DNA from 3 places in the Ruegeria sp. YKSF070 genome. Region 2 is predicted to be linked to each of the others. Evidence: riboswitches for the same ligand, from Rfam matches in the RefSeq annotation. Region 2 holds a riboswitch; each other region holds the start of a gene.

Region 1 (9,317 bases), on a different contig from region 2:
CGGCGCCTCGACGCGGGCCTTGAGCGCCAGAAAGTGCCCGTCACCGTCAATGGCAAGCTGTCCTTCGCTTGTCAGCCCCCGGCCATGGGTGGCCGACAGGAACTCTTCGCTGCGGGTGGCGGTCCAGCGCACCGGGCGGCCCAGATGATGCGCGGCCCAGACCGCCAGCACCTCTTCGGGGTAAAGCGAGGCCTTCATGCCAAAGGCGCCGCCCACGTCGTGGGCGATCACCCGCAGGTGCTCGGGGTCGAGCGACAGGATACGGGCTAGATCGGCCCGCGCCCGGTGCGGCGTCTGGGTGGACAGCCAGACGGTCAGCCCGCTGCTGTCGGGCAGAATGGCGATGGCGCGCGGCTCCATCGGGCTGGGGGCAAGGCGAGGATGCGCAACCCGGACCGCGACCACATGGGCGGCACGGGCGAATTCCGCTGCCGCATCGCCACTCTGCCAGTGTTGCATGGCCAACAGCTCGGGGGTCGGGGCGGGGGTCTCGTCGATCTCGGCCCAGATCTCCTCGACCGCGTCCAGCGCCTGACCCGGCGTTTCGGCCAGCACCACCGCGATGGGCTGGCCCACTGCCGATACCGCGCCATCCGCCAGAATCGGATAAGGCGTGGCATGGTCGAGCGGCAGCACCGGGTTGACCTCGAGTCCGCCCAGCGCGCCCAGGTCGGCGGCGGTCAGCACCGCCGCCACACCCGGCATCGCGCGGGCGGCAGAGGTATCGCAGGCAACGAGCCGCCCGCTGGCATGGGAACTGCGCAGAAAGGCTAGGTGCAGCGCCCCCGGCAGGCGGATATCACCCGTATACTGCCCCTCGCCCCGCAGCAGGCGGGGGTCTTCGCGCCGGGGCAGCGCTTGTCCGGTATAGGGCGCGGATCGGGTCACGGGGGTCTCGGTTGCGGTGGCGGGTGCCACGATCCTGCAAGCCTGACCGGGCGGGTACAAATCGCGAAATTGCATCCTGTTATCCGCAATCGGCATATCACAATCGTTCTGATATGTGGAAACTATGGGGCAGTTGGCCAAAGGGGGACAGGGTGAGGATAGCACTGATCGGGCATGGACCCATTGCCGCCCATGTGGCGGCGCATCTGCCTGTCGGCGTGCAGCTGACCGGGGCGCTTTGCCGTCCCGGGCGGGATCAGGCCGCGCGCGCGGCGCTGGGCGTGCCGGTGGCGCAAGCCTTGCAGGGCCTGCCCGGGCGGCCTGATCTGCTGGTCGATTGCGCAGGGCATTCCGGGTTGCGCGCCCATGGGGTGGCGGCGCTGGGCGCGGGGGTCGAGGTGCTGACCGTCTCGGTCGGTGCATTGGCCGATGCGGTCTTTTGTGCCGAGTTGGAGGCTGCCGCCCGCGCCGGTGGCACGCGACTCTGCCTGGCCTCGGGCGCGATCGGGGCGCTGGACGCGTTGGCGGCGGCGGCGATGGGCACGGGCTTGCAGGTCACCTATACCGGGCGCAAACCGCCGCAGGGTTGGCGCGGCAGCCGCGCCGAGAAGGTGCTGGATCTGGACGCGCTAACCGCACCCGCCACCCATTTCACCGGCACCGCGCGCGCGGCGGCGCAAGCCTATCCCAAGAATGCCAATGTGGCCGCCGCCGTGGCGCTTGCCGGGGCCGGGCTGGACGCCACCCGGGCCGAGCTGATCGCCGATCCGGGCGCTACCGCCAATATCCACGAGATCGCGGCCGAAGGCGCTTTTGGCCGGTTCCGGTTTCAGATCGAGGGGTTGCCGCTGCCGAGCAATCCACGTTCCTCGGCGCTGACCGCGCTCAGCCTGCTGGCGGCGCTGCGACAGCGCGGCGCGGCGATCCGGCTATCGCTTTGACCGATAGCCACGCTTCGTGATATCGCGAAACCCATGAACCGCACCCAGATCCGCATCGTCGAGCGTGTATTGACCCGGCTCAAGCTGAAACAGCTGCGCCTGCTGGTCGCCGTGGGCGAGCGGCATTCGATCCTGCACGCGGCGCAGGCGCTGAACATGTCCCAACCCGCCGCAACAAAGCTGATCAAGGATCTGGAGCTGGATTTCGACGTGCAGCTGTTCGACCGCACCAATCGCGGCATGGTGCCCACCGTGTTCGGGGCGGCCCTGATCCGGCATGGCAAGCTGATCCTGGCGCAGATTTCCCATGCCGCCCAAGAGCTTGACGATCTGAACGAGGGCAATGGCGGGCGCGTGGTGGTGGGTACGCTGCTGGCCGCCTCGGCCGAGTTTCTGCCCCGCGTGCTGACCCGGCTTCTGACCGACAAGCCGGGGCTGGTGGTGAAACTGGTCGAGGGCACCAACGAGGTGCTGATGCCGGCGCTGCGCTCGGGCGATGTCGATCTGGTGGTCGGGCGCTTGCCGATGCACCGGCACCGGGCCGAGATCGTGCAGGAACGGCTGTTCGACGAAGAGGTGATCTGTGTCGCCCGGAGCGACCATCCGGTGCATCGCCACGCAGCGCCCGTGCTGACCGACCTGATGGAATACCCCTGGATCCTGCCACCGGCGGAAACCACGTTGCGCCGCCAGCTGGATCAGGTCTTTGTCGATCTGGGCGGCGGCGCGCCACCCTATGCGGTGGAATCGGTCTCTTACCTGGCCAACCGGGGTCTGTTGCTGGGGTCGGACATGCTGGCGGTGATGCCCGCGCATGTGCCGCGCCACGATATCAGCGCGGGGGCGCTGGCGCGGGTCGACTGGCCGGTGCCGATCCCGATCGGGCCGGTGGGTGTGTCGATGCGCAAATCCGCCAGCCTGTCGCCCTCGGTCGCCGGCGTGCTGGATGCGCTGCGGGTTGAGGCCGCGCAAATGACGCGTTGAGCTTGCCTCGGTGGACCCGATGCGCCACATCTGCGGCACCGATCAAGGAGACACCATGAGCGACATGCGCCTTTCCCTTTGCTCCAGCTGTCAGGACGACCGGGACCGTGACCAAGGGGCCGAGCGTGCCGCCGTGGCCGAGGCGCTGGCGCGCGCCGGGCTGAGCGGGAGGGTGGAGCTGGTGGAGCATGCCTGTTTCGGCGCCTGCGCCACCCCGGTGGCGCTGGCCCTTCAGGGGCCGGGGCGGGCCAGCTATGTGTTCTCGGATCTCGACGTGGTGGCGGATGCCGACGATATCGCCGCCACCTGCCGTGTCTATCTGGATAGCCCCGGAGGCTGGATTTCCGATGCCCGTCCCTGCGGACGGTTGCGGGAATGCCTGCTGGCGCGGATTCCGGCCTATTCCACCTGAACCGTGACCACGGCCTCGACCGGGGTGCCATCGACCATCAGCGGGCTGTGGCTGTTGGCGTTCAGCGAGACCTTCACCTCGACCGGGCCTTTGGGCAGGTCGGGGATATGCATCCATTCGCCATAGAGCCGGGCCAGTTTCACGCCGTTGACATAAACATGAGCATGGCCTTCGCCCGGCACGTCACTGGCCGAGGCATTTTCGGGGGCAAAGCGGAAATTCTGCGGGCTTACATGCAGGTTCCAACCCGACATCGGATCACGGGTCAGTGCTACGGACACACCGGGTGCGTCGGGGCCAGCGGGCAGATGGGTGGCCTGGGCGTGGTCGTGGCCGCCTTGCGCCACGTCATGGGCGCCATGCTGGGCCGTGTCGCCATGATCATGACCGTCAAAGGTAACGCCATAGGCCGCCGCGGTTACGAAACCGGCACCGCCACCAAAGACAAGGCCGATGGCGAACAGAGCGAGAGAGCGGGACATATCAGTCTCCTAGCAAAGAAAAACCCCGCCGGATGGGTCCGGCGGGGCATATGGGCTGGCGGATCAGGCGTGCGCTTCGGCGCGCTTGCTCTCGGTCTGCCAGAAGTAACCCGCGAAGCCACCCAGCAGCACCCAGGCCGCCATCCCGACACCAAAGGCGCGGGCGGCAAACAGCGCGCCCAGCTCGGTGGGGACCGGGCCGGCAAAGCTGTCAGGCTCGGGCGCGCCGATCAGATGCGGCGCCATCAACAGCAGCGCGGCGGCGCCATAGGCCATCAGGTTGCCACCGAAGGCGATCAGCCACATGGCGATGCCTGCCGCGGCTACGGTCGCGGTCCACCAGATCTGGCGGGCGGTGATATCTGTATAGGACACACCGGGCACCTCGGGCGCCAGCGACAGGCCGGGCGCGAAGTGAAAGGTGATGAACCCGGCCAGCCCCCAAAGCAGACCGGCGCGCGCGGTCACCGCATGGCCCATCCCCTCGGCCACCGACATCAGGGCAACCATGACAACTGCATAGCCGGTATAGGTCAGCATCGCAAAAACGACCGTGAGCGCATCGCGCATCGGATCGGCGAACATACCGGGCAGGTCGGGCTGGGCACTTACCGCCTCGGCGCCGAAATGAACCAGTTCGCCGGATTCATACAACTCGGCATGCAGCAACACGGGCTGCACGAACAGAAACTGCAGCAAGGCGGCAATCAGCCCTGCTGCAGCGCCAGCGAACAACGCGCTGGTCAGAATGCGACTGAACATGGTTCAGTGGCAGGGAAAGCCGGTTGCGTGGCGCACGTCGTGGGCGGCGTCATGCAGTGCGGATGCCTGCACATGGCCCGCCAGGGTCACGATGCCCAGGCCCAGGATTACGGCGAACAGGGCCGGAAGGATCGCGGAACCGGTGGCCGATGCCTTGAGAGTTTTGGTCGTCATGTCATTTCCTCCTTGCCGCCGCACCCGACGGCCGGTGTTTCATTACCTGTCTGGCAGGTCTCCTGGCTCGCGGGTCGGTGCCTCTGTTCGCCTTCCCCCCGGAGCGAACCCGGGAGTGGCTGGTTGAACAGCGGCTCACCGCTTACAGTCGCGGGGGCGGCTTTGGCTTGAACCGGCGGGCGGTCGCACCAAATTCCCTCTTAGCATCCGGATTGCTCCGGCAGGACCAGACCCCTCCATTTAGCCGCGAACGCGCGCCCGGCGCAATCGTCATTTGCGACCTTTCCGGTCAGTTTCCGCGCTTTTTCAAAAGATAGATATCCATGATCCAGCCATGATCGGCCCGCGCGCGGGCACGGGTTTCGACGATTTCTCCCGCCACCGCGGCCAATGGACCCGCCACCAGAATCTGTTCCTCCATACCCACATAGGCGCCCCACCAGATGTGGTAATCGGACATATCCAAGGCCTGGAACGAGCATTCGCCGTCCAGCATCACGGCCGCGGTATCCACGGCGGGGGGCCAGCCTTCGTCGCGCAGGCGCCGCCCGGTTGTGACCAGAAACGGTGCGCCTAATTCGTTGATCGGAATGCCATGTGCCGCCGTCAGGGCCTGAAGCGCCGTGATGCCGGGAATCACCCGCACCTTGGGTTGCGGATCGAGCCGTGCCGCGATTCGCAGCGAACTGTCATAAAGCGACGGGTCTCCCCAGATCAGCAACGCCACCCGCGCCGCGCCGGGGTGGTCCTCCATCGCCGCCTGCCAGCGCAGGGCGATTGCATCGTGCCAGTCGTCGACGCCCTTCAGATACCCGTCGTCAGCCCGGCGCGCGGGGATGTCGAAATAGGCGATCTGCGGCGGGGTGTCGGTGGCGTCAGTGATGATGCGCTCGCGCAGCCCGGCCAGATCGGATTTCCCCGCCCCCTTGCGCGGGATCAGGATCAGATCGGCGGCGCGAATGGCGGCGATGCCTTCGCGGGTGACATGGTCGGGATTGCCAGTGCCGATTCCGATCAGGAGTAGCTCAACCATCGCCGAACTCCGCCAGCGGACCATAAAGGATCAGGGCAGGGGCGGTGCCCACCTCCTCTGCCAGCCGCTCGGCCAGTTCGCCCATGGTGGCGCGTGTCAGGCGCTGTTCAGGGGTCGAGACGCTTTCGGCCATCAACGCAGGCGTCGTACGCGGCAGGCCATGCGCTTCGAGCGCGTCGAGCAGCAACGGAAAGGTGCGCTTGCCCATGAACACGACCGTGGTGGCCTGAGCATCCGCGAGTGCGGGCAGGTTCAGGTCGGGGGGCAATTGCCCGCTGACGTCATGGCCGGTGACGAATTGCACCCGCCGCGCGGTCAGCCGTCGGGTCAGCGGGATGCCCGCCGCCGCCGCCGCCGCCACCGCCGAGGGGATGCCGGGGATGATCTCGTATCCGATCCCGGCCGCGCGCAGCGCGACCAGTTCCTCCTCCAGCCGGCCAAAGAGACCGCCATCGCCGGATTTCAGCCGCACGACGTGGGCGCCGGTCTGCGCATAATCCACCAGCAGGCGGCTCACATGGTCCTGCTTGGGCGAGGCGCGGCCCGCCCGCTTGCCCACCCCCACCAGATCGGCATCCGCGCGCGCATGGGTCAGGATCGGACCGCTCGACAGATCGTCGAACAGCACCGCGTCTGCCTTGCCCAGCCGGTCCACAGCTTTCAGCGTCAACAGGTCCGGGTCGCCCGGCCCCGAGCCGACGAAGGAGACAAAACCGCTCATGATCCCGCCTCTGCGATCAGGTGAAAGAAGGTGCCGGTGACATTCCCGCGCACGGACCCGGTTTGCGGCCCCTCGACGCCTTCGGCATCGAAAACACGGGCCAGCGGCGCGTCGGGCTGTTCCAGGATCGAGGAATAGTGGAACTCGTGCCCGCGCAGGGTGGCACCGGTACCATAGCCGGGCAGGGGCCCCAGCAATTCGGCCCGGCGATAGCCCAGGTTGAACTTGCGCTTGTCATACGAGGTGACGAGGCCCAACAGACCCGCCATCCGGTGGCGGGTGCCGTCCTTGTCGATCAGCGCCTCACCCAATGCCATGTAGCCGCCGCATTCGCCATGCACGGGCCGGGTTTCGGCATGTCGTCTCAGCCCCGCGCGAAAGGTATTGGCGGCGGCGAGTGTGCCCGCATGCAGTTCGGGATAGCCGCCGGGCAGCCAGACCAGATCGGCATCGGGCGCGGGGGCCTCGTCGGCCAGCGGTGAAAACGGCAGGATCTCGGCGCCACCCGCGCGCCAGCCTTCCAGGAGATGCGGATAGGTGAAGGAAAACGCTGCATCCCGCGCCAGCGCGATGCGCTGGGCCGGGGGCGGCGGCAGCGGTGCCGAGGAAAGCCCTGCAGGGCTTGAAGAGGCGGCGGCCCGGATCGAGTCCAGGTCGACATGTTCGCGCAGGAATGCGGCATAGCCCGCGATGGCGGCCTCCAGGTCGGGATGTTCCACCGCCTGAATGAGGCCCAGATGCCGCTCGGGCAGGGTCAGGTCGCCACGCCGGGGCAGCACGCCCAGCACCGGCAGGCCCGCGCGCTCCATGCCCAGCCGGGTCAGCCGCTCGTGCCGGGGGCTGGCACAGCGGTTCAGGATCACCCCGGCAAAGGGCAGGTCGGGATTGTACATCCGGAATCCCAGCGCCGTGGCCGCCGCCGATTGCGCCTGTCCACCCACATCGAGGACCAGCACCACCGGCCAGCCCATCCTGAGCGCGGTCTCGGCGCTCGAACCGTGGCCGGTCTCGCCGGGTTTGGCGACACCGTCGAACAGGCCCATCGACCCTTCGGCTACCACGATATCGGCGCCAGCCGCCTGCGCGGCAACGGCACCCAGCAGCCGCTCGCCCATCGCCCAGCTGTCGAGGTTGAACGAGGCCCGCCCCGCCGCCGCTAGGTGAAAGGCAGGGTCGATATAATCGGGTCCGCTCTTGAAGGGCTGCACCACCAGCCCGTCTTCGGCCAGCGCGCGCAACAGCCCCAGCATGACAGTGGTCTTGCCGGTGCCCGAGGCCGGGGCCGAGATCATCAGGCCGGGGGGGTTAGTCATCGCCATGGCTCCAGCTCGACCACGGGCTGTCGGCGCTTTGCGGCCGGTAACGGCGGTCGTATTCGCGGGAATAGAGGCAGCTTTCGTCAAACCCCTCACCCTTCAGAACCGGTCCCACCAGGATCAGCGCGGTGCGCGAGATGCTTTCGTCCAGCGACTCTTTCAGCGTCTCCAGCGTGGCGCGGATGATCCGTTCGTCGGGCCAGCTGGCGCGATAGACCACCGCCACCGGGCAATCGGCGCCGTAGTGCGGGGTCAAATCGGCGACCACCTTGTCCAGATTGCCGATCGACAGGTGGATGGCCAGCGTGGCACCGGTGCGGGCGAAGTTCTCCAGGCTCTCGCCCTCGGGCATCGACGAGGCGCGACCGGGCGTGCGGGTCAGCACCACCGATTGCCCCAGACCCGGCAGGGTCAGCTCGGTCCCCAGCGCGGCAGCAGCGGCCGCGAACGACGGTACGCCGGGTGTAACGCTGACCGGGATGCCCATCTGTTTCAGCCGCCGGATCTGCTCGCCCATGGCCGACCAGACCGACAGATCACCCGAATGCAGCCGCGCCACATCCTGCCCGGCCTTATGCGCGGCCTCGATCTCGGCCATGATCTGATCCAGATCCATCGGCGCGGTGTTGACGATCCTTGCCCCCTCGGGGCAATGGCTCAGGATCTCCTCGGGCACCAGCGACCCGGCATAAAGGCAGACCGGGCAGGAGGCGATGATATCGCGGCCACGCAGGGTGAGCAGGTCGGCAGCGCCCGGTCCGGCGCCGATGAAATGTACGGTCATGTCTGGTCTCCGATGGCGAGGGCGCAGGTGGCGCGCCGGTCGTCCGATATCTGTCTTGGGGTGATCAGCCGCGCGCCCGGCCCGGCGGCGACCAGCGCCGCGGCCTCGGCCACGCTGCCGGTGCCATAGCTGGCGCGGCTTTGCGGCGAGCAGGTGAGGGTGCGCTGCCCGGCAAGCTCGCTCGCCGGAATAAGGTGCAAGGGCAGCGCCAGCTCTGCCGCCAGCGCCTCCAGCGCCGGGTGCCCGGCCTTGTCGGCAACGGTGGCGAGCGCGGCCACCGCCTGTCCGGCGGCGGCCTTGTCATAGGCTGCGCGCAGGCTGGCCGCCTCTGCCGTGGTGGTAAAGCCCAGTCCCGCGACGATCATAGCGTCACGCTCCACTGCACCACCGGATAGGCCGATTTCCAGCCCCGGCGCGGCCCCAGCGGGGCGGCTTGCGCCAGTTCGACCCGCAGCAGCTCGCCGCCCTTGTCGGCCTGCCAGAGGGCCAGCAAAGCCTCGCTTTCCAGCGTCACTGCATTGGCGACAAGCCGGGTGCCGGCGGGCAGTTCGGCAAAGAGCCATTCCAGCAGTGCCGTGCTGAGACCGCCGCCGATGAACACCGCGTGGGGCCGCGCAAGGCTGCCCAGCACCTCGGGCGCGCTGCCCTCGACCACGCGCAGGTGGTCTTGCCCCAGGGCGTCGGCATTGGCGCGGATGCGCGCGGCGCGGTCGGCGCGGGGCTCAATGGTGGTGGCGCTCAGCGTTGGATCGCTCATCAACCATTCGATCCCGATCGAGCCGGTGCCGCCGCCGATGTCCCACAGGTGCTCGCCCCGCTG
Region 2 (9,317 bases):
CTCGCGGTGGTCGTCTTGCCGGTGCCCCGGATGCCGGTCATGATGAACGCTTGCGCGATCCGGTCGGCGGCAAAGGCATTTTTAAGCGTCCGCACCATCGAATCCTGCCCGACCAGATCGGCAAAGGTTTCGGGCCGGTACTTGCGGGCCAGCACCTGATAGGGGGTCGGAGAGGCGTCGGACATTGGCTGCTTTCGTCGGGGCTGGATTCTGGTTCTGCAGACGGTACTGGGCAGAGGGGCGAAGGTCCACCGCCTGTGTGATTGTTTCAGGGGTGGAACAGGATTGGGTTGGAAATGGCGGGTGCGTTCCCCTGTCTCGAGGTTGATGCAGACGGGTACAGGGGTATACGAATCTGTTCCGTCGAGTCCCTTCCCGTTGGAGGTAACGCCGTTCGGGACGATTACACGATTGCAAGTGGCGCGGGCGACGATGCGATATCCGACAATTTCGGCTCTAATCTGATTAACGGACAGCAGGGCGACGACTTCATCGTTTCGGTGGACGATCGCGGCGACCTGGGTACGGCGGACACCGTCAAGGGTGGCGTCGGGCGCGATACCCTGGTCGTGGATGAGGGGGACCTGGTCACCACCGGGGGTGGGGCCGACCAGGTGGTGATCGAGAATTATAGCGGCGTTGCGGATGGCTATGACGTTGTCACGATCACCGATTTCGATACGGCACGAGATGTCCTGACCCTGAAGGGCGAAGCTTTGCTGCTGCGTCCCGGCTCCGTTGGAGAGACACGGGTCAGCGTGCAAGAGCTTGATGACGAGACCGGGACCATGGTCCCGATCAACGGCATTCCGGTGGCACATCTGATCGGCGCTCAGGGCGTGACCCGGGATCAGATTCGCGTGTATATAGACAACCGCTGACCCGCGTCGCGGCGCTGTTTGATCTGTTCACGGGTATCTTGTCTTGCGATAACGCCGCGTTAAAGGCCATTCTACCCTTGGGGTCAGGATCGCCACGCCCCGTGGCAATGGTCGGTCGGGAAGGGATACCGCAGATGGCGCAGCTGGTTCTCTATGCGCTGCAAGTCGGCGGCGGCACATTGGCGATCTGCCAGTTGCCGGGACGGTCGGGCGATTATTCCGGCGATGTCGATCTGATCGGGTCCTGGGCGCCCGGGCTGGTGATCTCGATGACGACCGAGGTCGAGATGCTGCAGCACGGTGCGCGCAATTTTGGTGCTGATATCCAGAGTCGCGCCTGCCGCTGGGCTCATCTGCCGGTCGATGATTTCGGAGTGCCTGGCCGTGATGCCGAGATCAAATGGAAGGCGATCAGCAAATCGGCCCGGCATGCTCTGCACGGCGGCGGGCGCGTATTGATCCATTGCAAGGGTGGCTGTGGCCGGTCGGGCATGGCGGCGTTGCGCCTGATGATCGAGACGGGCGAAGAGCCCAAGGCGGCGCTTGCGCATTTGCGGTCGGTCCGCCCCTGCGCGGTGGAAACCGACGCCCAGATGGACTGGGCGCTGGCTGGGCGTGCTATCCGGGACTGATCCTTCAGGCCGTTGCTTGCGCTGGCGCAGCAGAGTGGACGCAGCGGGGCCGGGCCTCGGCCATGGCGCATGGTACCGGGCCCGGCCCGGCGGCAAATCCCGCTCCGTCGGGCGCCATCAGCGCATCGGCAAAGCGATTCAGATGCGACAGGGCGGTGTCTTCGTCGACGCCGCAGAACACGCGGATCCGGCTGTGCGAGGCGGCGTAGCGGGCCATGCAACCTGCTCCACACGGGGGCATCTCGCAATGCCCCTCTATCGCGAAACCTGCATCGGTCATCGGTTCAGCCTGACGCAGCGCGCGGGCGAGGTTCTCGGCCAATGCCGACAGCGCCGGGCAAGGCCTGCCGGTTCGGCGACAGAGCGTTGCGGCAAATTCATGCGTTCTTGTAGTCCAGATCATCCTGCGCCCTCCGCGCGGTGGAACAGGGTGTCGGGGACCGGCCGACCAGGGCCAAGGCATCCCGTCCGGACACCCCGCCCGGGTTCGAGTTACGGTTGCGATGGCAGGTCTCCTGACTTGCGGGTCCAGGCTTTGCCGGCCTTCCCGGCCCGGGGGCCAGTGGCATTTCGGCATCGCTCACCGCTTACAGTTGCGGGGGCAGTCTCGGCATTGGTCCTCTGTCGCCAGGGGGCCGCACCGTGTTCCCTTTTCATCCCGGCGCATGTGTCACCGAGAACCATCGCCTTAGCGGTAGCGGGTGTTGCGGGCCGGAGTCAAGCCGGGTGTTCGTGCCGTGTTTTTCCCCATGCGGCGGGATGCTAGTATCGGTATCGAGTAGTCAGGCTGAAGAAGGGTGTCGGCATGCGGTTGAGAGGAGTACGCGGCAGCAGGCATGTCGAGGATCGTCGCGGGCGACGTGGCGGTGGCATGGCCATCGGCGGGCGCGGGCTGGGTATCGGCGGGGTTCTGCTGCTCTTGGTTATCGGCGCTTTCACCGGCATCGACGTCACCCCGTTCCTGACCGAACGGCCGGGCCCGAGCCAGAGCACACCCAAGGAACTGACCGCCGAAGAGCGGCAGGCGGGCGAATTCGTCTCGCGCGTATTGGCCACGACCGAGGATGTCTGGGGCACCGTGTTCCGCGACCAACTGGGCCGTGACTACATCCCGCCGACGCTGGTGCTGTTCTCTCAGGTGACGTCCAGCCCCTGTGGCGGCGCCTCAGGCGCGACCGGACCATTCTACTGCCCCGCCGATCAAAAGGCCTATCTCGACACCGATTTCTTTGCCACGCTGGCGCGGCGGTTGCAGGCGGGTGGCGATTTCGCCGCCGCCTATGTAATCGCACACGAAGTGGGCCATCACGTGCAGAACCAGTTGGGCATTCTCGGTCAGGTGGATCAGGCCCGCCGGCAATCCTCGCAGGTCGAGGCCAACGCGCTGACCGTGCGGCTGGAATTGCAGGCCGATTGCCTGTCGGGTGTCTGGGCGCGCTCGGTCCAGGGCCTGATGGAACGCGGCGATCTGGATGAAGCGCTGAACGCCGCCCGGATGATCGGCGACGACCGGCTGCAACGGCAGGCGGGCCGGGTGCCGCAACCGCATACCTTTACGCACGGCACGTCGGCGCAGCGGGCATCCTGGTTCGATCGCGGCTATAAAAGTGGCCGGGTCGCAAGCTGCGACACGTTCAACACCAACAGGCTCTAATCCGCGCGCGGCAGCATCTCGGGCAAACGGCGCAGCACGTCCGAGGATTGCCGGGCGCGGGCCAGCATCCAGCCGCCTTGCAGCAGGATGAACATGGTCTCGGCGATCTTTTGCGGATCGGTTAGCCCAAAGCGTCTGGCATGATGCGCGCCCTCGGTAATCCAGCCTTCGAACAGGTGGCGGGCATGGGCGCGAAACGCGGCGTTGTCCGGGCCTTCGAACAGGGTCGACGAGATCGGGCAGCCATCCCATTGGCCTGACTTGTCAAAGAGCTTCGCGACCTTGCCGCACAGCACCTGCATCCCGTCATGGAAACTGTCGGCCGGTTCGAACGAGGCCGCGATCAGCCGCAGCATCTCGTCCGAGGCCCAGGTGGCCGAGGCCAGTGCCAGGTCGGATTTCCCATTGGGAAAGTGGTGATAGAGCGAGCCCTTGGGCGCCTCTGCCTCGGCCAGCAGTTCGGACAATCCAACGCCATGATACCCCCGGCGCTGGAACAGCTGGGCGGCGGTGCGGATCAGGCGATCTTTGGTCGGAAGTGGACGTTGGGTCATGTGCCGAGGATATTGACAGCTCTGGACCGATTGGTCCAGACATGAGAAATAGACCAATCGGTCTAGTAATTCTGGAGGTCGCAATGCTGGATATGCAGACATCTGTCGGGGTCGAGGATTTTCATTTTACGTCCGGATCGGCGCAGCTGTCGGGGCGGCTCTATCTGCCGGTGGGCACGCCCCGAGTTGCGATTGTGATCAACAGCGCCACCGGGGTGCCGCGTGAGTATTACCAGCATTTCGCCACCTGGCTGGCGGCCGAGCGGGGCATGGCCTGCCTGACCTATGATTATCGCGATTTCGGCCATTCGACGAGGGGGCCGCTTGCGGCCTCGACCGCCACCATGTCCGACTGGGCGCTCCTTGACATGCCCGCCGCCTATGCCGAAATGCAGCGCCGGTTTCCCGATCTGCCGCTCTGGGTGATCGGCCATTCGGTTGGCGCCATGCTGGGGCCACTGCAACCGGGGATCGAGCCCATCGCGCGCATGATCTGCGTCTGTTCCGGGCTGGTGCATCACTCGGACCACCCCTGGCCCTATCAGGCGCTGGCGCGGCTGTTCTGGTTTGGTCATGCGCCCCTGCTGGTCAAGACCTTAGGCTATCTGCCGGGGCGCGCGATTGGCTTTGGCACCGATCTGCCGCCCGGCGTCTATTGGGAATGGCGGCGCTGGTGCACAACGCCCGGCGCATATTTACCCGAGACAGGCACCCGCCTGCCGAAACCCGATTGGGGCCGCTCGGGCGCGCAAGTCGATCTCTTTGCCTGCGAAGATGACGATACGATCCCACCCGAATGTGTCTGGCGACTGGCCGAACTCTATGGCGACAGCGCCCGGCGGCACCTGTTGCGGCCAAAGGAACACGGGGTACGCGAAATCGGCCATCTGGGCGCGTTTGCCCGGCGCAATGCCGCACTCTGGCCTCGGCTGATCGCCCCCTGAGGAGGGGGCGATCCCGGGGCTGTTCAGCCCTTGTTCCGGCCCTGCTTGTCGCGCATCACCGCGCGGACCATCTTGCCGAACGCCTTGTCGCGTGAGCGCGCCTCGGCCACGCTTTCCGAGTTGCGCGCATCCTCGCGCTTCAGCTTGCGCCAGCGGTCGAGGCGAGCGGGTTCCAGCGTGCCCGCCGCAATGGCTGCCTGGATGGCGCAGCCCGGTTCGCTGTCATGTCCGCAATCCGAGAAACGACAGCTGGTGGCGAGGTCCGAGAGGTCCTGAAAAACCTCGTCGATCCCGTCGCCCGCATCCAGCAGACGCAGAGCGCGCATGCCTGGTGTATCGACCAGCCAGCCGCCGTTGACCGTCCGCCGCAGGGCACGGGCGGTGGTGGTGTGACGGCCCTTGGCATCGTCCTCGCGGATACCGGCCGTGGCCTCCTGCGTACCGGTGAGGCCATTCATCAACGTGGTCTTGCCCACGCCTGAAGAGCCCACCAGCGCCCCTGTCTGGCCGGAGGGGCACCATGAAAGGACCCTATCCAGATCGGCAGGATCAAGCGCGTTGACCGCCAGCACCGTCAGAAACGGCGCCAGCGCCTCGGCCCGCGCGACATAGGCGCGGGGGTCGGCACAGGTGTCGGCCTTGGTCAGCACCACAACGGGATAACACCCGGCCTGATGGGTCAGCGCCAGATAGCGCTCCAACCGGGGCAGGTTGAAATCGGCGTTGCAGGAACTGGTGATGAACAGCACATCGACATTGGCCGCGATCAACTGCGCCTCGGCCCCGGTTCCCGCCGCGCGCCGTTTCAACAGGCTGCGCCGGTCGAGCAGATGCCGGACGCGGTGCTCGGGATCGGCCAGGACCCAGTCGCCCACGGCAAAGGCGCCGGTCGGCTGGTCGGGCGGCGTGATCAACAGCGTTTCGCCCTCGGGCGACAATCCGGTCAGGGCGCTGCGGTGAATGGCTGTCAGGCGATAGGGCGTACAGCCGGAATGGGCCGCGGCCTGCGCGGCAAAGAAAGAGGACCATCCAAGGTCCGGGAGTGTAAGAGACATCGGTCTGCCTGTTGCGAAAGAACGCAAGGCGGGCGGATGGCGCACGCGCATCCGGCCGGAACGGGTTCAGGCAGGGGTATGAGTCGTCAGAACCGCTCTGCCCGAAGGGTCTTTGCTACAATCATACATCCCTCCGCATGCTACAGAATTCCGGGTGCCGCAGGCGCGGCGGTGCAAGTGAGAGGCTGGACATCGACCCAAGCGGGACTCGTTGTGGCTGCTTCCTTCCGGACCTGACCAGGTTGGCGAGGCGCTCGCCCGCGCCAACCTCTCGCGACCCGATATAGGCGGGTCGGGCCGGGATGACAAGATCTCAAAGCCCGACGCGCAGGCAGAGAAACCCTTCGGCGTCCACGCCCAGATCGGCTATGTCGCGCCCGGCAAGCTCGTCCAGGTGTTCGCGGGCGCGTGGCCCGGTGCGTAGAATGGCGGCCCGCCCCGGCAGCGGGGCAAATCGCCAGGGTTGGGGCGCGTCCTCGAGCGGATCGCGGGGCAGGCGCCCGGACAGGTAGTCGCGCAAAACGGCCTGTATCCGCAGCCCCGGCAGGGAAACAGGCTGACCGCTGTCCAGCATGTGGAAATGACCGCCGCCATTGGTGCGGTAATTGTTCAGTGCGACGACAAGCCTCTGTCCCTCTTCGATGGGCTTGCCGTCGTGAAACAGGGCTCCGATTCGACGGTTTCGGTCCGAGATCAGTTGGCCGCCGATATCGTATCGTGGTGGCGTCGACAGGTCGATTTCATAGCTGAGCCCATAGAGGATATCGAAATTGTGCCCAGGAACTCTGGCATCCCGCAGCAGGGCGGCGCCTTTCGCCTCACCGGGTCTGTGGAACACGCCCGCTGCCATCTCGAGCCATTCGCGCAGGTCGGCCCCGGTCAAAACCAGCGCCCGCAACTCGTTGGGAAACATGTGCAGATCGGCCACATGGCGCATCGACAATGGGCCGGCGGGCACGTCTGTATAATGATCCGGTCCGGCGCGACCGCCAGCCTTGAGCGGCGAGACCGCCGACAGCATCGGCAGATCCGACAGCGCCGTGCCAACCAGATAGGGGCGCAAGCCAGCGGCCTGCGCGGCGGCGACCTTGGCCAGGCTGCGATCGGGTGCGATGAAGGCGAAATAGCTGTGCATCGACTGGTCCGAGTGACCGGCAGGTTGATTGGCGACCGCGCGCGTGGTTGCATGATCGGCAGCCAGCAGGCGCACAAGCGTCGCATCCTCGTTGCCAACGGCTGCGCGCAGGGTGGCTTGTGCCCGTTCGACCCGCCAGCGGCCTTGCGCTCCCAGCCTCAGATCGAGGTCGATGACCCCCAGATGCGAGCCGTGATGCCCCGGCATGACCACAGGTTTTCCATGTACCAGCCCCTCGGTCATCGGCGTATGGGGGCAAGGTCCGGTATCGGGTGCGGGCACCTGCAAATGGGTATGTCCGGCGATCACCGCATCGACGCCCTCGAGCGCGGCAAGCGGGATCACCGCGTTTTCCTGCTCGGGCGTCGCCTCGGGCTCGGCCAGCCCGGAATGGGCCAGTGCAACGATCAGGTCGCAGCCCTTGGCCTTGAGGCGGGCCACCGCTTCACGTGCCGACTCTACGATACCCCCGACGCGCATCCGCCCTGACAGCAGATGCGAGTCCCATTCCACAGTCTGTGGAGGCAATGCAGCCAGTACGCCGATCTTGATCCGGGATTGCACTGATCCGCAGTGCACCGTGCGATCAAGGATCGCGGTGTGCTTCCACGAGGGTGAGCCGTCCAGCCGGTGGGCGTTCGAGCAGACCACCGGGCAGGGTGCCTGACCCAGCACCCGGTCCAGAACCTCCAGCCCAAAGTTGAAATCGTGATTGCCCAAACCCAGCGCGTCATACCCGAGATAGGCAAAGGACCGCATCAGCGGGTGCGGGTTCTCGGGGTGGTGGGCACAGACATCGCCCATCTGACTGCCCTGAAGGCTGTCGCCATTGTCGAACAACAGGCACAGGTCGACCCCCGGCTCGGCCCGCGCGGCATGGATCAGCCGGGCAATGCGGGTCAGCCCTCCGGACGGGTCGGGACGGTCGGCATAATAGTCGTGGCCCGTCAGGTGCATATGCAGGTCGGTGGTGGCCAGCAGGCGGACGCGCAATTCAGCGCCGCCCTCTGCGACGGCATCCGTTGACATGGCCTGATGTGAAGGTTCCATTCAAATTCCATTACCCGGTCCATGCGAAAACTCCCCCATAGGTAGAGTGCCCTATTCAGAAATAGAAAAAACCGTATCAGGGCAAGGTGTTAGTCGATCACGATTTGTGTCAACCCTGTCTCTTTCCGGCGTCAGTGCAGGCAGTTACCGATTGATCTGCGCCGCCCGCCGTGGCAGCCCTGTGCCACCGGTGAGCCGGTCAGGGCGAAGTCGAGAGAGGGCAGGCATGAAAACCGCAGAGCAGGTTACGTTTGGAGGCTCGGGTCTGGATCGGGCGGCACATCTGCGCGGTGATGCGATGGCGCAGGCGCAAATGGCCGCCGACCCCAAAGCACGCTGCCTGCTTCTGTGGCGCGGCAAGCTGCTGGTCGAAAGTGAGCGGCTTGAGCGTCTGGCCTGGGTCGCGCCGGCACATCCGCTGGTGACCGAGGGTCCGGGTGGAGAAGCCGAGACGCCGATTTTCCTGGGCCTCGATGACACCGGCGCGCCGCTTTTTGCTCAGGACATCTCGGGCTGGCAGGCTGAGGGACAGGACCTGACCGGGTTGGGCGGTTTCGTGGACAGATCCGAGCAGCAGCACCCCGAATTGCCCAAGGGGCAGGTGTTTGCCGAATTGCGGCGGATCATGACGCGGCTCAGCCCGCGCGATGCTGAACTGGCCGCCACCGCCAAGGCCGTGATCGGCTGGCACGCCAGTCACAGGTTCTGCGCCCGCTGTGGCGTCCGCAGCGAAATATCGCAGGCGGGGTGGCAACGCGGCTGCCCGGCTTGTGGTGGCCAGCACTTCCCGCGCACCGATCCGGTGGTGATCATGTTGATCACCCATGGCGACCAGGTGTTGATGGGTCGCTCTCCGGGTTGGCCCGAGGGGATGTATTCGCTGCTGGCGGGTTTTGTCGAACCGGGTGAGACGCTGGAGGCCGCCGTGCGCCGCGAGGTGCTCGAAGAGGCGGGCGTGCCCGTCGGCGCGGTCACCTATCTGTCCAGTCAACCCTGGCCATTTCCGGCCTCTCTGATGTTCGGCTGCGCGGGCGAGGCGCTGTCGCGCGACCTGAAAATCGACCCGGTGGAAATCGAGGATGCGATCTGGGTCAGCCGCAGCGACATGATGCTGGCCTTTGCCGGCGAGCATCCGCGCCTGCTGCCCGCGCGCAAGGGGGCGATAGCGCATTTCCTGTTGCAGAACTGGCTTGCGGACACGTTGGATTAAGGGGAAACTCGCGCAAAAATCACAACCGACGAGGGATCATGCAGTTCATCAGCAAGGAAGACATCGAGGCGCCGGTGGCGCAGGTCTTTGCCATCCTTTCCGAATTCGAGACCTTTGAGCGCTCGGCCATGCGCCGCGGGGTCGAGGTGCAGCGCGTCGATGCCAGCGCCCCGATCGGGGCAGGCATGGCCTGGGACACCCG
Region 3 (9,317 bases), on a different contig from region 2:
CAGATCCCGCGTTTCGGCCTGCGCCTGCGGGCAATAGGGCGCACCGGGGCAGGCATCGGTAGTTAGAATGGGATCGCCTGTGCGGGTGACGAAATCGGGGGCGGGGATGGCCTGCGCCCCTTCCAGAAGGATCAGCCGCCAGGGGGTGACCCGCAAAGCGACTGCGCCGCTGTCACGCAAGAGCGCAGCCAGCGCCTGCGCGGGCAGCTGGCCAAAGGCCGCACCGTAAAGCGGGCCAAGGGCTGTCTCACCGGGGGTCAACGGTTCACCAACCGGCACCGGTTCCGTGCCCTGCCAGATCGGGGGCAGGGATTCCGCTCGCACCAGCCGCGCCATGCGGCGGGTATCCGGGGCATATCGGTCGGCAAACCAGCGCGCCAGCTCGATCAGGTGGTCGATCGCCTCGCCCTCGGTCACTTCGCGCCCCGTGGCCATGCCGTCGGCGCGCAGGATCAGGCCGTTTGCGCTCCGTTCCAGCCGGATATCCGCCGAATCCGCGCTCAGCAGACGACCCGCCCCGGTGTCGATGGCAAAGCCGAATTTCGCCGGCAGCACAGGCAGTTCGCCCAGTCGCTCCGTCAACTCTCGCCCCAGCCGCTCGGTCAAGTCGCCGTCGCGGTAAAGCGGTGAGAACAGGATATTGCGCCGCACCTCGAGGCCCGGTTCGCGGTCCAACAGGTCAAGCGCAGCCAGTTCGGGCAAGAGCGGTTGATGATCCTTCTCGGCCACCCCACGCAGTTGCAGATTGGCACGGTTGGTCAGGTCGATGGTGCCATTGCCGACCCGGTCGGCCAGCGCGCAAAGACCCAGCGCCTGCGACGCGCTCAGCCGGGCGAGGCGCGGGCGCACCCGCACCACCAGCCCGTCGCCCGACATCATCGGGCGATGCGCGCCGGGGCACCAGCCCTGGACGATGGGCGCGCTCATGCCAGCCCCTCCAGATCGGCCCGGATCGAGTTGCGCCGGGTCTGCCACAGCCCCGCCTCGTAAAGCGCGCGGAACCGGTCCAGCATGGCCTGATAGGCTTGCGGGTTGGCCTCTTGCAGGAAGGCCGCAACCTGCGCGTCTCCCAAAGTGGCATCGTGGTAGAGATCAAACAGATGCGGCGCCACGCTGTCGGCCAGATGCGCGAACGAGGCCATGTGGTCGAGCGTTGCCGCGATCTCGGCCGCGCCCCGCAACCCGTGCCGCATCATGCCCGCGATCCAGCCGGGATGGGCGGCGCGGGCGCGCACCACGCGGGCGATTTCCTCGGGCAGGGTGCGGGCGCGCGGGGTATCGGGATTGGTGTTGTCGAGGTGATAGAGCTGCGCCTTGCCACCTGTCACGCGCTTGGCGGCGGCAAAGCCTGCCTCATGCGTGGCATAATCGGCGGCCAGCAGCAGATCGGTCTCGGCCAGATCCTGCAAATGCACGAACCCGTCGGCATTGGCGACGCGGTCGCGGATGCCTTCGGCGTCGCGGGCGATGTTCTCGCCCTCCAGCGCAAAGGAACTGGCGGCCAGCCAGGCCTCGCCCGCCTGCTGGCGGGCCTCGTCGGTATAGGTCTCGGGCAGGTGACCCATGCCCAGCCCATAGCTGCCCGGCGCCGGGCCATAGACCCGCGCTGCGGGCGCATGTCCGGCATAGGGGTTCCAATCGGGCGTCTCGTCACGCGCGCAAAGCGCACGCACGGCTTGCCCGAACAGCGCCGAAAGCGTCGGAAACACGTCGCGGAACAGCCCCGAGACACGCAGCGTGACGTCCAGCCGGGGCCGGTCCAGATCGGTGATCGGCAGAACCTCGATCCCCGAAACCCTCTCGGACCCCTGATCCCAGACCGGTTTGACCCCCAACAGATGCAGCGCCATGGCGAATTCCTCGCCCGCCGTGCGCATGGTGGCCGAGCCCCAGAGATCGACAATCAGCCCCTTGGGGTAATCGCCCTCTTCCTGCAAATGCCGGCGCACCAGTTCTTCGGCCAGTTTCACGCCCTGGGTATAGGCCGCGCGCGTCGGGACCGAGCGGGGGTCGGTGGTATAAAGGTTGCGCCCGGTGGGCAGCACATCGGTCCGCCCACGGTAGGGCGAGCCCGACGGCCCCGCCGCGATCCGCTTGCCCGCCAACGCATCAATCAGCGCGCGCGCCTCGCCCTGTGCCGAAGGGGTGGGATCGAACGGGCCGGTCACCTCGGGCACACGCCCATAGACATGCAGCCCGTCGCCATACTGGCTTTCCTTCACGTCGCAGACAAAGCGGTCGATGCGGGTGATCGCCTCGGCGGTCGAGGTGGCGCGATCAAGGCCCAGATCATCCTCCAGCCCCAGCGCCTGCGCCTCGGCCCGGATATCGCCCTGCAAGCGGTCGCGGCGTTTGGGGTCCAGCCCGTCGGCATTGGAAAACTCGTCAAGCAGTGCCTCGAGTTGTACCATCCGGTCCGGCGTGCCGCTGACGCGCAGGGCCGGGGGGATATGGCCCAGCGTCACCGCGCCGATGCGGCGCTTGGCCTGCGCGGCCTCGCCCGGATCGTTGACGATAAAGGGGTAAATCACCGGCAGATCGCCGATCAGAACCTCGGGCCAGCATTGCCCCGACAGCGCCACCGCCTTGCCCGGCAGCCATTCCAGCGTGCCATGGGCGCCGATATGGATCAGGGCGTCGGCTCCCAGCGCCTGCCGCAGCCAGAGATAGAAGGCCACATAGCCGTGGCGCGGAGTGCGGGAGAGGTCGTGATAGTCGTCATCGCGCGCCTCGGGCGTGCCCCGTTCCGGTTGCAGGGCCACCAGCGCCTTGCCGCGCCGGATCGCGCGAAACTGCAAATTGCCTTGCGAAAATGCCGGATCACTCTCAGGGTCACCCCAAGCGCTTTGCAAATCCTGGCGCAATTGTGGCGGAATGCTGGCCAAAGATTTGCGGTAATCAGCGATTGGCCACGAAATCGACACAGTTTGCAGCTCTTCCGCAATCGGCTGCCCGGATGCGATGTCATACCCCTCATCCTGCAAATCGCACAGTATCGCCTCGACCGAGGCCAGCGCGTCCAAACCAACCGCATGGGCCATCTGCCAGTCCTTGCCGGGATAGGTGGACAGAACCAATGCAACCGAGCGCTCGGCAGCGGGTTTGGCCGCCAGCCGCAGCCAGCCCGACACCCGGTTTACCACCGCCTCGATCCGGTCGGGTTCTGGGCGGTGCGCGAAACGGGAATATTCCAGCGCCGGGTCGCGCTTGCCCGGCTCCTTGAACGAGATAAGCCCGGCGTCGATGCGCCCGTCGACCTCGGGCAGCACCACATGCATGGCCAGATCGGCGGGCGACAGCCCGCGCTCGGCCTCGGCCCAGGCCTTGCGGCGAGAGGTGGCCAGCGCCACCTGGAATACCGGTACGCCGGCGGCGTCGAGCGGCGAGGCGCCATTGGCGCCCTTGCCGGAAAACGAGGTGGCATTGACGATGGCCGCCGGGGCCAGCCCCGGCATCTGTCCGGCGATCCAATCGGCAGCGGCGGGCACCTTCAGCGAAGGCGCGAACATGCCCATCGCCTGAAATCCGCGCGCGCGAAAGGCCTGGATCAGCGCCGCGACCGAGGCCGTGTCGGCCGAAGTCAGATAGGCTCGGTAAAAGGTGACCAGTATGCGCGGGGCGTCGCCCTCGAACGCAGTCTCGGGCGCGATCACGCCGCGCTCGGGGCACCAGAACCCGCATTCGGGCAGCACCTTTGACCCGATCACCGGCCCGGCATAAAGCCCGGTCGCCAGCGCCATTTGCGCCAGCGCGGCCTGCGCCGCCACCTCGCCGCCGGTGTCGCAGAGATGTTGCAACCGCCGCAGGGTCGAGACGGGCAGGGTGGAATAGGCGTCAAGGCGCGTATCCTCGCGCCCGTCCGCCGGCAGAACCGCCAGCGCGAGCCCCTTCTCCTGCGCCAGCGCCAGCACCTGTTGCAGCCCATAGGCCCAATAAGGCACGCCGCCGATCAGCCGGATCAGGATGCCCTTGGCCCCTGACAGGGTATTCTCGACATAGGTATCGACGGATAGGGGATGTTTCAGCGCCGTCAGGTTGGCCAGGCGTAGGGTGGGCATTCTGCCCATCGCCCCGCCGCCGCGATGCCAGCCCGCCGCAAAAGCACCCAGGTCACTGTCCGAGAACGACAGCACCACCAGATCCGCCGGGCTCTGGCCCAGGTCGGTCGGGGTCTCGGTCTCTTCCAGCCCGTGGCTTTCGCGGAAAACGACATGCATGGCGCGCGCTTACTCCGCAGGCTCGGAAACGCCGGTCAGGATGGCACGGATCGCGGCCTCGTCGATGTCGTGATGCTCGGCGATCACCACCATGCGCGAGCGGCGCTCCTCGCCCGGCTGCCACGGGCGGTCATATTGGTGACGCACCCGCGCACCCACCGCCTGCACCAAGAGGCGCATGGGCTTGCCCGAAACGGCGGCATAGCCCTTGACGCGCAGGATGTTCAACTCGTTGGCCAGCCGCTCGATCCGCGCGACCAGTTCGGCCGGGTCGGATTGTTCGGGCAGTTCCACCACGATGCTTTCGAAATCGTCGTGCTCGTGGTCGTCATGGCCGTCATGATGGCTGGGACGAGCGTCCATGTCGTCCTCGGCGGCGGCGCCAAGGCCCAGGATGACGCGCACATCCACGGCGCCCTCGGCCACTTCGACCACCGGCAGCGGGCGGGGGGCCTCGGCCGCGATCACCTCGCGCGCGCGGGTCACGCCGTCGGGCCCGGCCAGATCGGGCTTGGTCAGCAGGATGATATCGGCACAGCTGATCTGATCCTCGAACACCTCGGACAGGGGCGTTTCATGGTCGATTGAGTCGTCGGCCAGCCGCTGGGCATCCACCGCCGCCACATTGGGCGCGAACCGGCCCGCTGCAACCGCCTCGGCATCGGCCAGCGCGATGACGCCATCCACGGTGATCTTGGACCGGATATCGGGCCAGTCGAACGCCTTCAAGAGCGGCTTCGGTAGCGCCAGGCCCGAGGTTTCGATCAGGATGTGATCGGGGCGCGGCTCCAGCGCCATCAGCGCCTCGATGGTGGGGATGAAATCATCGGCCACGGTGCAGCAGATGCAGCCATTGGCCAGTTCCATGATGTTTTCCGCCGGGCATTCCGGGATGGCGCAGCTTTTCAGGATCTCGCCATCGACCCCCACATCGCCGAATTCGTTGACGACCACGGCCAGCCGCTTGCCTTGCGGGTTCTGCATCAGGTGGCGGATCAGCGTGGTCTTGCCCGAACCGAGAAAGCCGGTGATCACGGTAACGGGGAGTTTTTCAAGGGTGCTCATGGCTCAGGCTCCGATCGGGGGGATGCGCGCGGCGCAGTTCTTGCGGAAATGGACGGGACGCTCGCGCCAGGGGACAAGCCCGTCAGCGGTGGCGTGATATTTGGTGACGCCCTCGACGATGGTGGCCACGTCATCGGCCTCGTTGAGGTTCTCATAAACAAAGGTCCAGCGCGTCGGGCCGCCGCGCAACACGATCGAGCAACCCTGATCGCAATTGGACAGGCATTCGACCGGCCTCACGATGACCCCTTCGGGCAGCGCGGCGGCGCTCAGCGCGCGGTGGAGCAGCGCGCCGGGGCGCTGGGCATCGTCTTCGACCGGTAATCCACGGCGGCAGGTGGTACAGACCAACAGCTCGACCGGAGCGTGTTCGCTCATCTCTCTCATCCCCCCAGGGTCCAGTCATGGGGGACGGGGCATGCACGGGTCGGCCCTTCTGGCCCCAGACCCGTCACCGGAAACACCCCGTCCGGTTGCAGTTCGTGTGCTGGCAGGTCTCCCGGCTTGCGGATGTCAGGGTCTTGCCCTGTCGGGCGTCCCGCCTTCCCGGCCAATTGGCCAGTGGCTTGGGCACCCTCTCCGGTCACGGTCGCGGGGGCGGCTGCGCTTGACGGCTGCCCGGGACCAGTTCCCGGAACCGCTGGCGCATTCCCTTTTCATCCGGTTTCCCGGACACCAACAGGGCGGACATGCGGCATGGGCAGGGGCCTTGTCAAGCGCGCTTGGCGGTGCGTCTGAGGGGGCAGGGGAAAAGCGACCTCTGACGTTCAGCCAGCGGCATCCGCCGCCAGCCGCGCACGCAGCCAGTCGAGGTAGAGCTGCGCCGGGGCACCGGGCGGGGCGGCACGTTCGGGGCGGACCAGATAATGCGCCTGCGAAAAGGGAATCGGAGGTCCCGCCAGCCGCAGCGGTGCGCCCTGGGCGATGGCGCCCTGGGCAAAGCGCGTCAGCACGATCGCCAGCCCGGCCCCCGCCATCACCAGTTGCAGCGCCGCGACGGTGGTATCGACCGAATAAAGGCTGCCGCCGGTTGGAGCGGACAGGTCCTGCGCCGCGAACCAGCGTGGCCAGTTGTCCTCGTATCCCAGGATGTGGATCAGCTGATGCGCCTGCAGCGCCGACGGTGGCTGCACCGGTTCTCCGGCCCGCACAACCGGCACGATGGTCTCATCGCAGAGCTTTTCGGTCACCAACCCTGCCCAGTCGCCACGCCCCAGCCTGATGTCCACATCCACGCTGCCCACCGCCGGGCCGTCATCCCAGATGTTCGAGACCAGTCGCACGGCAATACCGGGATGGTCGGCGGCAAAATCCGGCAGGGTGGCGGCGAGCCAGTAGGCGGCCGAGGAAATCGGCGCACGCAGCCGCAGGATGCCGCGCCGGGCCGGACCGAATAGGCTAGAGGTCGACAGCGCCACATCCGCCAGCGCCTGCCGCACCGCCAGCGCATAGCTGCGCCCCAACTCGGTCAACCCCAGCCGCCGGGCCGCACGGGTAAAAAGGGGCTCTCCCAACTCGGCTTCTAGCGAGCGGATATGCAGGGATACGGCGGTCTGGGTCAGCCCCAGTTCGCGCGCGGCCTCGGTGAAGTTCAGATGACGGGCGGCGGCCTCGAACGTCCGCAGCCAGACCGGGTTGGGCAGGCGGGCCATCTCAGAAAAGATCCGGGCCGAGGACCGGGGCGGGGCCCAGAAAATTCAAATTTTCTGGGACAAAATTTCCGTGGAAATTTTGTCGGTTGCGCGGGTTCGACATGTATCACAAAAAAAATCATGGCATTTTGACATTCTTTATTCGTTTCTCTTGGTTAAATCCAGCTTTCATACTGCGCGCGAACCATGGCCCCGGCAGGACCGGCAAGGGAGGACGCAATGAAAGTAGGCTTTATCGGACTGGGCAATGTGGGTGGCAAGCTCTCGGGCTCGCTGCTGCGCAATGGCATCGATTTGACGGTGCATGATCTCAACCCCGATCTGGTGGCGGGTTTCGTCTCGCGCGGCGCCAAGGCGGCCGAAGGGCCGGCGCAGATGATGCGTGATTGCGACGCGGTGATCACCTGTCTGCCTTCGCCCGCCGCCAGCGCCGCGGTGATGGCGGAGATGCTGCCCGAGGTCGGACCCGGCAAGATCTGGATGGAAATGTCCACCACCGACGAGGCCGAGGTCAAACGACTGGGCGAACAGGTGATCGCGCGCGGCGGTGCCGCTGTCGACTGCCCGGTTTCGGGTGGCTGTCACCGGGCCGATACCGGCAATATCTCGATTTTCGCGGGCTGCGACCGGGCCACGTTCGAGCGCATCCTGCCCTTCCTGACCGTGATGGGGCGGCGTATCCTGCATACTGGCCCGCTGGGCAGCGCCTCGGTTCTGAAGGTGATGACCAACTATCTGGCCACCGCAAACCTGCTGACCTGCTGCGAGGCGCTGGTGACGATGAAGGCCGCCGGCATGGATCTGAACACCACCTACGAGGCAATCAAGATCAGTTCGGGCACCTCTTTTGTGCACGAGACCGAAAGCCAGGTGATCCTGAATGGCAGCCGCGACATCAACTTCACAATGGACTTGGTGAAAAAGGATATCGGCCTGTTCCAGTCGATAGCCGACCGCACCGGCGTGCCGCTGGAGATCTCGCCGCTGATGATCAGCATCTTCGAGGACGGGATCGCCCGCTATGGCATGCGGGCCCAGTCCGACGACATCATCCGCCGTCTGGAGGAAGCGACCGGTCTCGACATCACCGCGCCGGGCTTTCCGCCCGAGATGGTGGATGACGAACCCGAAGAGCCCGGTTACGAGGTGGTTCCGCAGGGGCTCGCGCGCGCGTCAGGCTAGGCGCGACACCCCGCCGCGCAGTGGCCGCTTTTGGTTTGGCTATCCTGCGCGGCAGGAGGTGATGCATGGACATGTTGCAATTGCTGACCGACCTGCATCTGGAGGCAGAGCGGCAGGGGCCAGGTGATGTCGACCATACTCGTCTGGCCCTGCGCTTGGCCGGGCTGGCCGGGCGCACGGGTCTGGACATCGCCGATATTGGTTGTGGCACAGGTGCTGCCAGCTTGGTGTTGGCCGAAGAACTGGATGCGCGGATCACTGCGGTGGATCTGCTGCCTGCCTTTCTGGCCGAGCTAGATCGGCGCGCTGCTCGCGCAGGCCTGATGGACCGCATCGACACGCTTGCCGCGTCGATGGAGGAGCTGCCCTTTGCCAATGCGTCGTTGGATGTGATCTGGTCCGAGGGGGCGATCTACAACGTCGGGTTCGAGGCTGGGTTGCTTGCCTGGCGGCGCTTCTTGCGCCCGGGCGGCATTCTGGCGGTGTCGGAACTGACCTGGCTGACCAACGACCGTCCCGCCGATCTGAGTGCGCATTGGGCGCGGGAATATCCGCAGGTTGCCACCGCTGGCGAGAAAATAGCGCAGATCGAGGCAGCGGGATACGGGTTGCGAGGCTATTTTCCGCTTCCGCCCGCCTGTTGGCTCGCGGCCTATTACGAGCCTATGGAGGCGCGGTTTGCCGGTTTTCTGAAGCGGCACGCAGACTCGGCCGAAGCAAAGGAGATCGTTGCAGCCGAACGCGCAGAGATCGCGCTCTATCGCGCGCATTCGGCGCATGTCAGCTATGGTTTCTATATCGCGCAGAAACTGCCCTGAGCGGCAGGCGGCGCGTCGCGCCGCCCCCTGTCCCGATCAGATCTGTTCCACCTTGACGCTGTCGCTTAGCACAAAGGCCAGATAGCCCTTGATCCGCTCCATCGCTGGCAGCGGGTCCTCATAGGTCCAGACCGCGTCCTTGGTCACAGACGAGCGGTTGACGATGGAGTAATAGCTGGCGTCGCCCTTGTGCGGGCAATGGGTGGTCTTGTCGCTGCGGTCCAGGAAGGCCATGGCGATATCGGCGCGCGGGAAATAGATCACCGGAGGCAGTTCGCCCTCGCTCAGTTCCAGCGCGTTGCTGCTTTCGCCCAGGATGGCACCGCCCGACCGGACGCTCCATTTGCCCGGCGCCTTGCGGATGGTGATGTGATCGCTCATGT

The links. Region 2 has a riboswitch for cobalamin ahead of AC2FL1_RS18565 (hypothetical protein). Riboswitches for the same ligand answer to the same signal wherever they lie in the genome.
Region 1: linked by a shared signal. The riboswitch ahead of AC2FL1_RS08375 (CbtB domain-containing protein) and the one ahead of AC2FL1_RS18565 (hypothetical protein) in region 2 are both predicted to bind cobalamin.
Region 3: linked by a shared signal. The riboswitch ahead of AC2FL1_RS08445 (DUF1636 family protein) and the one ahead of AC2FL1_RS18565 (hypothetical protein) in region 2 are both predicted to bind cobalamin.

What each region holds. Positions count from the first base shown of each region.
Region 1 covers NZ_JBXWRD010000011.1:42,743-52,059, forward strand. Annotated here, with positions in the region: gene AC2FL1_RS08345 (xanthine dehydrogenase family protein molybdopterin-binding subunit) at 1-918, opposite strand, end outside; gene AC2FL1_RS08350 (aspartate dehydrogenase) at 1,002-1,829, shown strand; gene AC2FL1_RS08355 (LysR substrate-binding domain-containing protein) at 1,863-2,813, shown strand; gene AC2FL1_RS08360 (DUF1636 family protein) at 2,869-3,225, shown strand; gene AC2FL1_RS08365 (hypothetical protein) at 3,213-3,707, opposite strand; gene AC2FL1_RS08370 (CbtA family protein) at 3,771-4,469, opposite strand; gene AC2FL1_RS08375 (CbtB domain-containing protein) at 4,473-4,643, opposite strand; cobalamin riboswitch at 4,679-4,889, opposite strand; gene cobF (precorrin-6A synthase (deacetylating)) at 4,933-5,676, opposite strand; gene cobA (uroporphyrinogen-III C-methyltransferase) at 5,669-6,397, opposite strand; gene AC2FL1_RS08390 (cobyrinic acid a,c-diamide synthase CobB) at 6,394-7,716, opposite strand; gene cobM (precorrin-4 C(11)-methyltransferase) at 7,703-8,497, opposite strand; gene AC2FL1_RS08400 (cobalamin biosynthesis protein) at 8,494-8,862, opposite strand; gene cbiE (precorrin-6y C5,15-methyltransferase (decarboxylating) subunit CbiE) at 8,859-9,317, opposite strand, start outside.
Region 2 covers NZ_JBXWRD010000045.1:24,448-33,764, forward strand. Annotated here, with positions in the region: gene AC2FL1_RS18550 (DNA polymerase III subunit gamma/tau) at 1-209, opposite strand, end outside; gene AC2FL1_RS18555 (hypothetical protein) at 297-881, shown strand; gene AC2FL1_RS18560 (protein-tyrosine phosphatase family protein) at 1,016-1,513, shown strand; gene AC2FL1_RS18565 (hypothetical protein) at 1,518-1,916, opposite strand; cobalamin riboswitch at 2,002-2,213, opposite strand; gene ypfJ (KPN_02809 family neutral zinc metallopeptidase) at 2,319-3,167, shown strand; gene AC2FL1_RS18575 (TetR/AcrR family transcriptional regulator) at 3,164-3,721, opposite strand; gene AC2FL1_RS18580 (alpha/beta hydrolase family protein) at 3,805-4,665, shown strand; gene rsgA (ribosome small subunit-dependent GTPase A) at 4,689-5,720, opposite strand; RNA gene ffs (signal recognition particle sRNA small type) at 5,896-5,994, opposite strand; gene AC2FL1_RS18595 (5'-nucleotidase C-terminal domain-containing protein) at 6,034-7,884, opposite strand; gene nudC (NAD(+) diphosphatase) at 8,132-9,115, shown strand; gene AC2FL1_RS18605 (SRPBCC family protein) at 9,154-9,317, shown strand, end outside.
Region 3 covers NZ_JBXWRD010000011.1:55,828-65,144, forward strand. Annotated here, with positions in the region: gene AC2FL1_RS08430 (ferredoxin-like domain-containing protein) at 1-927, opposite strand, end outside; gene cobN (cobaltochelatase subunit CobN) at 924-4,217, opposite strand; gene cobW (cobalamin biosynthesis protein CobW) at 4,227-5,282, opposite strand; gene AC2FL1_RS08445 (DUF1636 family protein) at 5,286-5,660, opposite strand; cobalamin riboswitch at 5,755-5,977, opposite strand; gene AC2FL1_RS08450 (LysR substrate-binding domain-containing protein) at 6,050-6,934, opposite strand; gene AC2FL1_RS08455 (NAD(P)-dependent oxidoreductase) at 7,154-8,116, shown strand; gene AC2FL1_RS08460 (class I SAM-dependent methyltransferase) at 8,182-8,934, shown strand; gene AC2FL1_RS08465 (DUF427 domain-containing protein) at 8,971-9,315, opposite strand.